DNA from 3 places in the Rhodococcus artemisiae genome. Region 3 is predicted to be linked to each of the others. Evidence: riboswitches for the same ligand, from Rfam matches in the RefSeq annotation. Region 3 holds a riboswitch; each other region holds the start of a gene.

Region 1 (4,556 bases), on a different contig from region 3:
CTTCCCCGACCCGCTGGGGCCGATGACCGAGACGAATTCGCCTGGGGACACGTCGAACCCGATGTCGTCGAGCACGTGGTTGCCGTCGAACGACCGGTGGACGCCCGAGACGGTGACGGCGCTCATGCGCGACTCCCTGTGGGTCGATTCTCGGGGGCTCGATTCTCTGTGGTGAGGGCCCACGGCGCGATCATGCGTTCGGCCACATAGGTGAGCAGGTACAGCACCAGTGACACGATCGCGGTGACGAGGACCGCGGCGAGCACCAGATCGGTGCGGAACGAATTCTTCTGGGTCGCCATATAGATGCCGAGCCCGGACGTGGCGCCGACGTACTCCGCGAACACCGCACCCACCACGGCATACGTGATGCCGATGCGCAGCGACGTGAAGAACCGCGGCAGTGCCGACGGGAGCCGCACGTACCGGAACACCTGCCACCGCGTGGCACCCATGCTGCGAAGAAGCGCGCCCGCCTCCCGGTCTGTCGCTGCGAATCCCTCGATCAATCCGATCGCCATCGGAAAGAACGTGGCCAGCGCGATCACCAGGATCTTCGGTAGCAGACCGAAGCCGAACCAGATGATCATGAGCGGGGCGATCGCGATGATCGGCAACGTCTGCGACGCCACGAACAGCGGCACGAATGCCCGCCGCAGCCACGGCGAGAAATCGACGGCGATCGCCAGCACCCACGCCAATGTCAACGAGACCGCGAATCCGACGATCGTGACCTGCAGTGTCGCGGCGGCGTGCCCGGCGATGTCGGTGCGATGTGCCCACCCCTGCTGCAGTACGCGCGAGGGAGACGGCAATACCTGTGGGCGGATTCCGCTGATCATCACGTAGAACTGCCACACCGCGACGAGCGTGATCGCGACGACGATCGCCGGCAGCGCACGATTCACGCGGCGGCGGACAATGCTGCTCCGGTCTGTCGTGGCCCCGGTGTCGGAGCTTCCGGGGTCAAGGCGCTTGATAGTCATCGGTGAGGTAGGTCGACCAGTCGGGTTCGGCGGACAACGACGCGCCGTCGGGACCGGTGAGCAGTCCCTGCTCGTACAGGAAGCGGGCGTAACCGGCCCATTTCTCCGCGTCGAGTGTGCCGACGCGGCCCTGCTCGTCGCGCATGTAGTCGGCAGCGAGCATCCGCTGGCTCTCGAAGACGAGTTCTTCGTCGGGGAACGCCCCCGGGTTGGCGTCGAGCAGCGCGCGGGCGCCCCGATCGGGTTCGTCGGCGGCGATCTCGTACCCCCGCTGGAGCGCCTGCACGAAAGCGCGGGCTCGATCCGGATTCTCGTCGAGCCAATCCTCGTTGCCGTTCACGACAATGGAATAGGCGTCGGGGAAACCGTATTCGGTGTAGGAGAGATAGTGCATGGGCAGGCCGCGGTGCTCGGCTTCGAGCCCCTCCCATGCGAGGAAAGAGACGGTGAAGTCCGCAGTGTCCGAATACACCGCTTCGTACGCTGACGTTCCGAGCACTACCTCCTCGAATTCCCCGCGACCTCCGTCGTTGCGAATCACCTGTGCGAGGGTCGCCGAGGAGCCGGGATCGCCGAATCCTGCGTAGGTGCGGCCGTCCAGGTCGGCAGGCCGGGCAAGGTCACTACGGTCGGCTTTGACGGCGATGGCGGTGGCCCAGTGCTGCAGCGGTGCAAGCACCGCGACCGTGTGTGCTCCGGCGGCACGGGCAAACGTGGACCCCCCGTGCGAGGAGATGCCGAACTCCGCGTTGCCGGAGTCGACGAGTGTGTCGGGCGATGCATCGTTGTAGGGCAGGATCTCGACGTCGAGCCCGGCGTCGTCGAACAGTCCTTCCTGCAGCGCCACGTACAGACCGGTGTGGTTGGTGTTGGGAGTCCAATCGAGTGCAAACCGGATCGTGTCGTCGGAACCGCCACCGGCGCAAGCGCTGACTGCGCACAGCGTGAAGGTGGCGATGGCGAGCGAGGCGATCCGGTGCCGCAGCGTCACGATGCGGGCCACGGCTGCGTGTTCAGGGCGGTGTCCCAGAACAGCAACTCGTAGCGGGTCGCAAGCGTGAACGCGTCGATCATCGCGTCACGTTCGGGCTCGGTGGCCGTGGCCCCGGCGGCGTCGACGAGGATGCGTGCGGTGGCGACGGAATCCTGGAACCCTTGGTCGTCATAGGTGGCGACCCATCGCGCGTAGGGGTGGGCCGGATCGGCAGCGAGCACAGCAGCTGCGCTGGAGGCCAGGTCGCGGCACACTTCGGCGTAGATCCAGAAGCACGGCAACACCGCGGCGGCACCCACCGGATACGGCTCGGTCGCGACGGTGGCCGTCAGATACGACACGTAGCCGAGGCACGCGGGGGAATGCGCGACGGGATCGTCGTTCGCGGGCAGTACACCCCCGGTGAGGAGTTGCCGATGCAGCGCCGATTCTTCGGTTGCAGCGGTCGCGGAACTCGTGGCCCAGAATGCGCCGGTGACCGGATCCGGCGCCTTGGCGGAGAGCAATGCAAGCGCTTTGGCGTATCCGGCCAGGTAGAGCGCATCCTGCTCGATGTAGAAGCGGAACGACTCGAGCGGCAATGTGCCGTCGCCGAGGCGGCGAAGGAACTCGAGGTCGTCGATGGAATCGCGCAGAACCTTGGTGCGGTCCCACAGGACATCGGTGAAACGGTCGGTCGGTGAATCGTGCGCAGGCACAGTCATCCCGAAACATCCCTTCGTCAGCATTACCTGATCAGGTTCGACGGGTGTGATCTCAGCCCCGCTGTTGCGGAGCACCCCGTGTCGGTCGGAGGCGACGATAGCACCTTCGCCGAGCGGCTGTCGGCTCGGTGTCCGGTGGGTACGTTGGGATGCGAGTAGCTCACCGGGAGGTCACGTGGACGCCGAGACGCTCGTTGTCGGATGTAAGTACGGCGAAGCCCGTGGATACCGCGACGGCGCGGTGTACTCGTGGAAAGGGATTCCGTTTGCCGCCGGGGCGGGTGGCGACATGAGGTTCCGGTCGCCGGAAGTGCCGCAGCCGTGGTCCGGTGTGCTGGACTGTGAGAGATACGGGCCGATCGCTCCACAGAGCCGGAACAGCCCGATCGGGATCTCGTCCGACATGACCATCGGCGAGGATTGCCTCTCGCTCAACATCTGGGCTCCCGAGCCGGACGGACACAAACGCCCGGTGATGGTGTGGATCCACGGCGGCGCTTATGTGATCGGCTATTCGGGTCAGAAGATCTACGACGGACGTGTGCTCAGCGAGACGGGCAACGTCGTGGTGGTCACGCTCAATTACCGTCTCGGGGCGCTGGGGTTCCTGGACCTGTCGTCGTTCTCCACCGCTGTCGATGCCTTCGAGTCGAACCTCGGTCTGCGGGACCAGATTGCGGCGCTCGAATGGGTCCGCGACTGCATTGCGGACTTCGGGGGTGACCCCGGCGAGGTCACCCTGTTCGGCGAATCCTCCGGTGGGGGATCGGTCACGACGCTGATGACCGTGCCGCGGGCCGAGGGGCTCTTCCACCGGGCGATCGCGCAGTCACCGCCGGCGACGTCGGTATACGGCCGTGAGCGGGCCGCGATGGTGGCGGAACGATTCCTCGACATCCTCGACATATCGTCGTCCGGGGTGGGGAAGTTGCGGCAGATGCCCTACGAGCGGCTTGTCGAGGCGGCCGAAACGGTGGTCGGGGAGATCCCCACGAAGGTTCCGGGAACACTGGCGATGACACCGGTGGTCGACCGCGACCTGGTGCCCAAGTATCCGGTCGCGGCGTTCCAGAAGGGTCTGTCGCACCGGGTGCCACTCATCATCGGTTCGAACAAGGACGAGCCGTCGATCTTCCGCTTCATGAAGTCGCCGCTCATGCCCGTCGACGATTCGGCGGTGCGCGCCATGCTGGAAGCGCTCGCGAAGGACCGTCCCGATCTCGAGCCGGAACGGCTCGCCGAGATCGCCGCGGCGTATCCCGACCTGCCGAAGCCGAGTGGTGCGATGGCCTTGTCGCGCGACGCGGGGTTCCGGATGCCGGTGTTGTGGGTCGCGGAAGCGCATGCCGTGCATTCCCCGACGTGGGTATACCGGTTCGACCACGCGACGCCGATGCTCAAGGCGGCGCGGATCGGTGCCGGGCATGCAACCGAATTACCGTATGTGTTCGGAAATTTCGGGACACTCGGTCGTGACCCGAGTTTCTGGCTCGGTGGTCGCAAGGGTGCGATCGAGGTGTCGGGGCGGATCCGGCGTCGATGGCTGGCATTTGCCGAGCACGGGGTGCCCGCGGCGCTCGATGCGTCGAAGCACTGGCCGCAGTACGAGCCCGGCGAGCGGGCGACCCTGCTCATCGATGCGCGCGACACGGTTGTCTCGGATCCGGAAGGGGCGATGCGCGAGGTGTGGGGTGACCAGGTGATGGGATTCTCCTGAACCGGCTCGACAAGCACTGTTGACGTCGTTGAACACGTGTGCAACCCTTGGAACATGCGTTCAGTCGAGGGCATCTCCGACCTCACTACCCGTGCTCGCATCCGCGACGCGGCAATCCGTTGTGTTGCCCGTGACGGGGTGAACGTCTCGCTGCG
Region 2 (4,556 bases), on a different contig from region 3:
CGACAGCCCCTCTGGTGTCCATCGATGCACGTCACCACTCTAGGCCGCGCCACCGGCACCGGGCGGGTGCCGAAAGTCATGGTCAACATTCCTGACATCCGGCACGCGCGATCACTCACGCTCGGCTCCTAACGTCGGCGTCATGGACACCAGCGCCCCGGGCACCACTCCACAGGCGATCGTTGCCGAACACCTCCACAAGCGGTACCGCGACAAGGTCGCGGTCGACGACATGAGCTTCACACTCGGGATCGGCGAGACACTCGGCATCGTCGGCGCGAACGGCGCGGGAAAGACCACGACCGTCGAGATGGTCGCGGGACTACGGAATCCCGATGGGGGACGTGTGCGTATCCTCGGCCTCGACCCGCACCGTGACCGCTCCCGCCTCCGTCAGGTTCTGGGAGTCCAGCTGCAGCAGGCCACCCTGCACGGTTCGCTGACCGTCTCCGAGCTCGTCGGGCTGTATCGCACCTTCTATCCGAAGCCCGTTCCTGCCGGCGAGCTCCTGGAGATGGTCGGTCTCACCGGGCAACGCGGCATCCGGTTCGAGAAGCTTTCCGGCGGCCAGCAGCAGCGGCTGTCGATCGCGCTCGCCCTCGTCGGACGACCACGCGTGGTCATTCTCGACGAACTGACCACCGGCCTCGATCCCCGCGCGCGGCGACAGATGTGGAAGACCATCGAGCGGCTGCGCGGCGACGACGTCGCAGTTCTGCTGGTCAGCCACGCGATGGAAGAGGTCGAACACCTCTGCGACCGCGTGGCGCTGCTCGATGCCGGAAACATCGTCGCGCTGGACACCCCGTCCGGCCTCGTCGCACGAGCGGCGGCGGAGAACCTCGACGATGCGTTCGTCGCACTCACCGGACGAGAACTGGAGGAGACGGAATGAGCACCGCGGTCGAAACCCACCGCCTCGGACCCGCTGCCTGGCTCACACTGACCGTGTGCGAGGCGAAGATGGTCGTACGCGACACGGCAGGCCTCGTCGTTCCGATCGGCCTTCCCCTGCTGATCCTGGTGATGAGCGCCTCGTCGGCGAGCACCGAAGAAGTGGCGAACGGGCGCACTGTGCTGGATGTCTTCGTGCTCCCTCTGGTGTTCACGATCATCATCGCGTCGATCGGTGTCATCAATATGCCGAGTTTCCTCGCGTACTACCGGCGCACTGGCATTCTGCGACGACTGTCGGTGACGCCGGCGTCGCCCGCGATGGTCCTGGTGGCCCAGGTCGTGGTCAGCGTGCTGCAGACCTTGCTCGGGCTCGGTGTAGCGATCGTCGTGGCCACTGCCTTCTTCGACGCCAGTCCGCCCGTGCATCTCGGCACCGCCGTCGGTGTGTTCGTGCTCGCGATGGCGGCGATGTACGCCGTGGGAATGATCGTCGCGGCAGTGTCCCCGACCCCGAACTCCGCGGTGGCGATCGGACTTGTCGCCTTCTTCGCTCTCGGCGCGACAGGCGGCTTGTTCGGTAGCCGCGACGCGCTCCCCGACCCGGTCGCGACGGTCGGAGAGTGGCTACCGTTCGGCGCCTCGGTCGAGGCCATGTCCGCGGCCTGGGCGGGAAGCCCCGCCGACCCGGCCCACTTCCTCGCGCTCGGCGTGACGATCGTGGTCGGTGTCGTGGTCTCGGCTGCGCTCTTCCGCTGGGAATGATCGCGTGACGATCATCGGTTCGATCGCACTCGTGGTGTTCGTCGTGGTCTTCCTCGTCGACGGGTGGACCCGCCCCGGCTATCACCCGGTGCGCCAGCCCGTCAGCGCCCTCGCGCTGGGTCGCCGGGGCTGGATTCAGACGACCAACTTCATCGTGTGCGGCGCAGCCGTGACCGTCGGAGCGGTCGGCGTCGCCGCCACATTCGGCAGTGGGTTGCTCGGCGTGGCGATCGGGGTGTTCGGGGTGTCGCTCATGATCTCGGGACTCTTCCCGATGGATGCGATGCGCGGATATCCGCCGGGCACACCGGACCGGACACCGACGGAATACACGCGCCGCCACAAGATTCACGACCATGCAGGCGCGGTCGTGTTCACCTCACTTCCGGCAGCCGCGATCGTCGCGGTGCTCACCGTGCCCGGCGCTGGATGGTCATGGTTCTCGGGGCTGACCGCTGTCGCGCTGACCATCGGCTTCGTCGTGTTCGGGCAGGCGTGGGAAGACGATTCCCGGTTCGCCGGACTTGTGCAGCGGATGGTGATCACGGCCGGTTGGGTGTGGCTCGCGTTGCTGTTCTTCCATGCCGGAACATGACGCACTGAAGCATGATCGAATCGAGATGCTAACCTGGCGTTCGAAACTCGACACGGGGTGCCGGACAGGCTGAGAACACACCCGTAGAACCTGATCTCGATCATGCGAGCGAAGGGATGCCGAGTCGGCGACAGACCACCGGTCCGATGCCGTCTGCGTATCCCTTCGGTCCGAAGGGAAGGCGCAATCATGTCATTGCAGAACCGGGTCGTCCTGGTCACCGGTGCCGGCCGAGGGCTCGGCCACAGCATCGCACAGGCTTTCGCGGACGAAGGTGCGTCCGTCGTCGTGAACTACCGGCGCAGCAGCGATGCGGCCCGCGCTCTCGCCGAGAGCATCGGCACCGAACGCGCGATTGCCGTGCAGGCCGACGTCACCGACCGCGCACAAGTAAAGGCTGTGTTCGGCCGCGCGCGCGAGCATTTCGGCCGTCCGGTGACCACCGTGGTGAACAACGCCCTTCCCGACTTCTCGTTCAACGGTGACGCCCGCGAGAAGGCGGATCGAATCGGCTACGGCGCATTTGCAGCCCAGCTCGAAGGCATCGTCGGTGGTGCGGTGAACACCATCCAGGCCGCTCTGCCGGGAATGCGGGAGGCCGGCGGAGGCAGCATCGTCAACATCGGGACCAACCTGTTCCAGAACCCGGTCGTGCCCTACCACGACTACACCGCAGCCAAAGCGGCGCTGCTGTCGACCACGCGTACGTTCGCTGCGGATCTGGGCCCCGAAGGCATCCGGGTGAACATGGTGTCGGGCGGGCTCCTGCGCACCACCGATGCATCATCCGCGACACCCCCGGAGGTCTTCGACCTGATCGCCGGCTCGACCCCGCTGCGTAAGGTCACGACCCCGGAGGATTTCGCCGCCGCCGTGTTGTTCTTCGCGTCCGACTGGTCGCGCGCGGTCACCGGGCAGAACCTCGTCGTCGACGGCGGACTGGTGATGAACTGATGGCGGTGCGTACCCTGCATCTGGGCGCATTTCTATATGGCACCGGCCACCATTCTTCGGCGTGGCGGCACCCGGACTCCGCCGCGGAGCGCATCGGCGATATCACCTATTTCGAGGAACTCGCACGCACCGCCGAGCGGGGATGCCTCGACGCGGTCTTCTTCGCTGACGGCCACAGTGTGAACCCCGCGTATACGGCGGGCACGACGTGGTTTCTCGAACCGATCACCGCGCTGTCGGCGATGGCGCGGGCCACCGAGAAGATCGGGCTGGTCACCACGGTGTCCGCAAGCTTCTACACGCCGTTCCACGCGGCACGCATGCTCGCGTCACTCGATCACATCAGCGGTGGACGCGCCGGCGCAAACATCGTGACATCGATGTTCGACGCCGAAGCCCGCAACCACGGATCCGGTTCGTTGCCCGCCCACGCCGAACGGTACGGAAGGGCGGAAGAGTTCATCGACGCTGTTGTCGCGCTGTGGGATTCGTGGGACGAGCACGCGGTGATCGCGGACCGTTCGGCCGGGCGTTTCCTCGATGCCGGCGCGGTCCACCGGATCGAGCACCGCGGCAGGCACTTCCGTGTGGACGGTCCGCTCACGGTGCCGCGCTGCCCGCAGGGACGCCCGGTGTTGTTCCAGGCCGGCGCCTCGGACACCGGCCGTGACCTTGCAGCACGCCACGCCGAGGCCGTGTATTCGGTTGCCTGGGATCTTCCGGCGGCGCTCGAATTCGCCACCGACCTACGTGCCCGCACCACCGCCGCGGGACGTGACGCGACGTCGATCGCGATCCTGCCGGGTCTCGTCACCTACGTCGGACGCACCGACGACGAAGCGCAGGCGAAGAAGTCGGAATTGGACGCGTATCTCGACATCGAGGGCGCACTCGCCCAGCTCGGGGCCTTCACCGGCCAGGACTACACCGGCCACGACCTCGACGCTCCGGTCTCGGACCTGCCGCCTATCTCGGAATTCACCGGCCCGCAGGGGCGGTACGCGACGGTGCAACGAATCATCGAGACGCAACGACCGACGCTGCGAGAACTGCTCGGGTTTCTCGCTGCCGGCGGCGGTCACGCCACCATGATCGGCACACCCGAGTCGGTTGCCGACCGAATCGAGGAGTGGTTCGTCGCCGGTGCCTGCGACGGCTTCAACCTGATGTGCCCCGCCTACCCGGATTCCCTCGACGACTTCGTCGACCTCGTGGTTCCGGAATTACAGCGCCGCGGCCTGTTCCGCACCGAGTACCCGGGTACTACCTTGCGCGACTCGCTGGGGCTGGAGGTGCCGGCTCTGCCACAGAGGCACAGTGTGATTGTCGGATAACGATCGAATCATGT
Region 3 (4,556 bases):
CGGATGAACCCACTTCGCGTCGAGCAGCGCGCCGACGGTCTGCAGCGGCCGGGTCAGTTCCCGATACTGCTTACCCTCGATGAGCGCGGTACCCGATGTCGGACGGTCCAACCCCAGGATCATGCGCATCGTCGTCGACTTGCCCGCCCCGTTGGGGCCGAGGAACCCGGTGACGATTCCCGGTGGGACGGTGAACGTCACGTTGTCGACGGCAGTGGTTGAACCGAAGGTCTTGGTCAGTCCGGTCACTTCGATCATGGTCCACAGACTGCCGTAAATCCGGCCGGAGCGCAGCACCACGGCCGTGACCAGGGCCTCAGGGTTCCATGGGCGACGATGCCTGGGCCCAGAAGCGTTTGGGGATGCGCCCGGCATGCCGGGCACGGAACCCTGCTTCGACCGCGTGTCGCATGGCCGACGCCATCAGCGCCGGGTCCTTCGCGCGGGTGACGGCGGTGGCGAGGAGCACCGCATCGCAGCCCAATTCCATGGCGAGCGCGGCGTCCGAGGCAGTGCCGATACCGGCGTCGAGAATCACGGGGACCCCCGCGGATTCCACGATCATCTCGATGTGATGCGGATTGGCGATACCCAGCCCGGTCCCGATCGGCGACCCGAGCGGCATCACAGCCACACATCCGACGTCCTCGAGGCGTCGCGCGAGTACCGGATCATCAGTGGTGTACGGCAGGACGTTGAAACCATCGTCGACGAGTTGTTCTGCAGCAGAAACCAATTCGATGGCATCTGGCAGCAGCGTGCGTTCGTCGGCGATGACCTCGAGCTTGACCCACTCCGTTTCGAGCGCTTCCCGGCCCAGCTGCGCGGTGAGCACGGCCTCCTTCGCGCCGCGGCACCCGGCAGTGTTCGGCAACGGCACGATTCCGAGTCTGCGCAGCAGATCCAGCACACCGGTACCCGACGTCGCGTCGACTCGGCGCATCGCCACGGTGGTCAGCTCGGTGTCCGAGGCGACGAGCGCTTCCTCGAGCACCGCCAGATTCGCGGCGCCGCCGGTGCCGGTGATCAACCGGGACGAGAAGGAGCGTCCCGCGATGACCAGCGGCGGCAGGTCGTGTCCCGGGTCCACCGATCCGGTTGCCTGCTCAGCCACCCTGCACCGCCGTGAGGATCTCGATCTGCGCACCCTTGTCGAGCTTCTCTGCCCAGCGGCCACGCGGAAACAGCACACCGTCGACGGCCACGGCGATGCCCTTCTCGGGCAGAGTCATCTCGACCAGGAGCTCCGTGACGGTCGGCGCCTCTGCGAAGTACTTCTCCTCACCGTTGACGGTGATACCGACCGAAATCGGACTTGTCATCGCACACTCTCTTTCACGAATCGGCGGGGATCTGCATGTGTCGCTTCGGGGAGCGGATCGTCGGCAAGTTCGGCGAGGACCGCATCGACGGTGACGGCGGTGAGCAGGACCCCGTTGCGTCCGTGCCCTGTCGCGGCGATCACCCGATCCGACAACCGGCCGATCAGCGGCAGATTGTCGGGACTCGTCGGGCGTAGGCCCGCGCTCGCCTCGCGCAGTTCGTACTCACCGATCGCGGGGAACAGCATTTCGGCGTCGGCGATCAGGTCGCGCACCCCCGCGACCGTGACCTCGGTATCATCCGCTTCGTATTGGGTCGCGCCCACGACGAGCCCGTCGGGGCGCGGCACCAGATACGCGGGGCGTCCGTGCACACTGCCGCGCACGGTGTGCTGCGGCGGCGGGGTAGCTCCGGGCCGCACGCGCAGCCGCAGGATCTCCCCCTTGACCGGGCGGACGGGAAGACCCGGCCACAGCGTCGCCGATGCGGAACCGGCCGCGAGGACGACGCGGTCTTCGCGCAGTTCGTCGAGGTCTCCGACGGAAGTGTGGACGAACCGCACGCCCGCAGCGACAGCGGCACTCTGCAGCGCCTCGACGAGTCTTCTGTTGTCGACGGACAGTTCGGTGGGGGCAAGCAGGCCGAGCCTGATCCTCGGGCCGAGCGACGGCTCGAGATCGCGGATCTCGGCCCGCGTGAGGATCCGCATCTCGTGGCCCTGCTCCCCCACCCACGACGCGATCGTGCGCAGGTCCGCGGCGTCCGCGGCGTCCAGTGCAACGGTCAGCGACGCGCCCGCTGTGAAGACGTCGACGCCTGTGTCGCGTTCGAGGGCGTGCGCGAACTCCGGCCAGCGCTGCAGCGACGCCGCTCCGAGACCGAGGACGTGTTCTTCCCCCGGCCATCCCTCCGACAGCGGCGCGAGCATTCCACCGGCCACCCACGAAGCGCCCGACCCCGGATCGGGGTCGTGGACGGTGACCGTCCACCCCGCTCGGGCCGCGCGCCACGCGACGGAAAGACCGATCACACCGCCACCGATGACAGCTACTGTCGACACGACATCCACCTCACTCCCTGCGCCGGCATGATCCGGTTCAGGTCATAACGGTCGGGGCCGGCAGGCCCCCTCTCAGCCCCGCGTTCCTCGGGACTCCCGTGTTGTCACTTCCGAGGTAGAGGCTACCGTCTTGTCCGTGACGACCTACCGGACCACCTACCGCGGCAACCATCCCGACCCCCGTGGACGCCTCGCGACAGCGCGGTTGTACCTGTGCACCGATGCCCGTCGCGACACCCGAGACCTCGCCCGGTTCATCGAAGAAGCCCTGGTCGGCGGCGTCGATATCGTGCAGTTACGCGACAAGGATTCCGCAGGTGAGAAGAAGTTCGGCCGACTCGAGGCCGGTGAGGAACTCGCTGCACTCAAGGTGATCGCCGATGCGTGCGTACGCCACGGTGCGCTGCTCGCGGTCAACGACCGGGCCGACATCGCGCTCGCCGCCGGCGCCGACATCCTGCACCTCGGGCAGGGCGACCTGCCGGTGAAGCAGGCGCGGCGGATCCTCGGCGCCGACATCGTCATCGGCCGGTCGACGGCCAGCCGCGCACAGGCCGTCCTCGCCGACGGCGAGGAGGGTGTGGACTACTTCGCGTCCGGTCCGGTGTGGGACACCCCGACGAAGCCGGGACGCTCGGCAGCGGGGCTCGACGTGATCCGCGAGGTGCACACGTCGCATCCGCAGCGGCCGTGGTTCGCGATCGGCGGCGTCGATCTCGAACGTCTCCCGCAGGTGCTCGACGCGGGCGCCCGGCGCATCGCTGTGGTGCGAGCGATCACGAAGGCCGACGACCCCCGCGCTGCTGCTGCGGCGCTGAAGGCTGCGCTGCCCGCCTGACGCGCTACAGCCAGCCGAGCACCGTCGACGGGGACAACGCGACGGTGTCCTGAGGTAGCCGATCACGCAGACCACGATCGGCGGTCACCACCACCGTCACCGCCGGATCGAGCGCGGTCGCCGTGGTGGGAATTGTGGTCGCGGCAAGCCGCGCAAGTTCGTCGTCGCCGCTTCCGTCGGCCGTATGCACGTGGGTACGGGCATCGTCGACGACTGCTCTGCGCGCCTGCCCTTCGAGAACTGCCTCGACCCGCGACACCCACCCGAACGTTCCATCCGGGAGTTCGACGGTGCGCGGCAGGGACGCGGCGATGTCTGCGAGCAGCGCGCCGGTGGCGCCGGGCCGGTCGCGCCACCAGCCGGACGGCCCACTGGCCCCGAGCACGTTCGCGGTGTCGAGCAGCATCCGCACCGGGCGGGTGCGCAGCGCAGACCACGCCTCTGCGAATCCCGCGTGCAACGGCATCGATTCGACGTCGGACTCCGACACCCACCGCAGTTCGGTGCTCTCCCCGTTCATGGTGGTATCGAGCGGTGCGGGAGCGTCGGCGACGACGGTCGTGTAGGTCCAGGAACCAGGTGTTCCCGAGGTGATCCTCTCGGAACGCACCGCAACGGAATTGCTGTCGATGCCTGCTTCCTCGTGTGCCTCGCGTACGGCGGCGTCGACAGCGGATTCGTGACTGTCGCGTGCACCGCCGGGCAACGCCCAGGTTCCGCCCTGGTGGCTCCACGCCGCGCGAAGCTGAAGCAGTACCGAGGGGGTTCCGTCACTGCAGGGTGCACGCAGCAGCAGTCCCGCGGCGCCGTGCACACCCCATCGACGTCCTCCGTCGGGTCCTACGGCCCAGCCGTCCCCGTCACCGCGCATTGCTTCCGCCTTCCTGGCTCTCGACATCACGAGAGCACGACGTCCCGATTCATGTGTCGGGTTTCCGAGGTTCGGACTCCGAGGCTCGCGAACTCCGGAAGGAACTCCGACAATGTGGACGCCTGCCGATTCTCTCCATTCAACTTATATGCTCGCCACAATCAGGTTTTCCAGGAAGGGGCTCGCCGTGACTGTACGAGTGACCCCTCCGATCGATTCCGTCGGCGGTTCGGCACTGCCCGCAGAGGATTCCGAAGGGCCGGGCGGCCGGGTCGACGGCCTGCGGGAGCTGTTCCGCTCGACGCCCGCCAAATTGATCTCGCTGGGGTTGGTACTCGCGGTGCTGCTGGTGGTGTCGGGTACGGCATCCGCCCAGGTCGCGAGCAGCCGGAAGGCCACGCACGACCGGCTCCTCGCCACCACCGAGCCGCTTGCGAACGCCGCCCAGAATCTGTACAGCGCGT

Evidence for each region. A riboswitch is a leader RNA that binds a small molecule or an ion and turns the genes downstream of it on or off. The one in region 3 is predicted to bind thiamine pyrophosphate.
Region 1: another riboswitch for thiamine pyrophosphate. It lies ahead of Q7514_RS25320 (TenA family protein); the one in region 3 lies ahead of thiO (glycine oxidase ThiO).
Region 2: another riboswitch for thiamine pyrophosphate. It lies ahead of Q7514_RS19695 (3-oxoacyl-ACP reductase); the one in region 3 lies ahead of thiO (glycine oxidase ThiO).

Annotation. Positions count from the first base shown of each region.
Region 1 covers NZ_JAUTXY010000014.1:201,603-206,158, forward strand. The annotation lists gene Q7514_RS25305 (ABC transporter ATP-binding protein) at 1-126, opposite strand, end outside; gene Q7514_RS25310 (ABC transporter permease) at 123-908, opposite strand; gene Q7514_RS25315 (ABC transporter substrate-binding protein) at 967-1,989, opposite strand; gene Q7514_RS25320 (TenA family protein) at 1,974-2,684, opposite strand; TPP riboswitch at 2,677-2,773, opposite strand; gene Q7514_RS25325 (carboxylesterase/lipase family protein) at 2,860-4,401, shown strand; gene Q7514_RS25330 (TetR/AcrR family transcriptional regulator) at 4,456-4,556, shown strand, end outside.
Region 2 covers NZ_JAUTXY010000009.1:215,609-220,164, forward strand. The annotation lists gene Q7514_RS19675 (sensor histidine kinase) at 1-30, opposite strand, end outside; gene Q7514_RS19680 (ABC transporter ATP-binding protein) at 143-895, shown strand; gene Q7514_RS19685 (ABC transporter permease) at 892-1,659, shown strand; gene Q7514_RS19690 (DUF998 domain-containing protein) at 1,664-2,254, shown strand; TPP riboswitch at 2,298-2,388, shown strand; gene Q7514_RS19695 (3-oxoacyl-ACP reductase) at 2,444-3,208, shown strand; gene Q7514_RS19700 (LLM class flavin-dependent oxidoreductase) at 3,208-4,542, shown strand.
Region 3 covers NZ_JAUTXY010000015.1:80,664-85,219, forward strand. The annotation lists gene Q7514_RS25760 (ABC transporter ATP-binding protein) at 1-258, opposite strand, end outside; gene thiG (thiazole synthase) at 317-1,114, opposite strand; gene thiS (sulfur carrier protein ThiS) at 1,107-1,322, opposite strand; gene thiO (glycine oxidase ThiO) at 1,319-2,383, opposite strand; TPP riboswitch at 2,379-2,493, opposite strand; gene thiE (thiamine phosphate synthase) at 2,520-3,221, shown strand; gene Q7514_RS25785 (NUDIX hydrolase) at 3,226-4,092, opposite strand; gene Q7514_RS25790 (hypothetical protein) at 4,280-4,556, shown strand, end outside.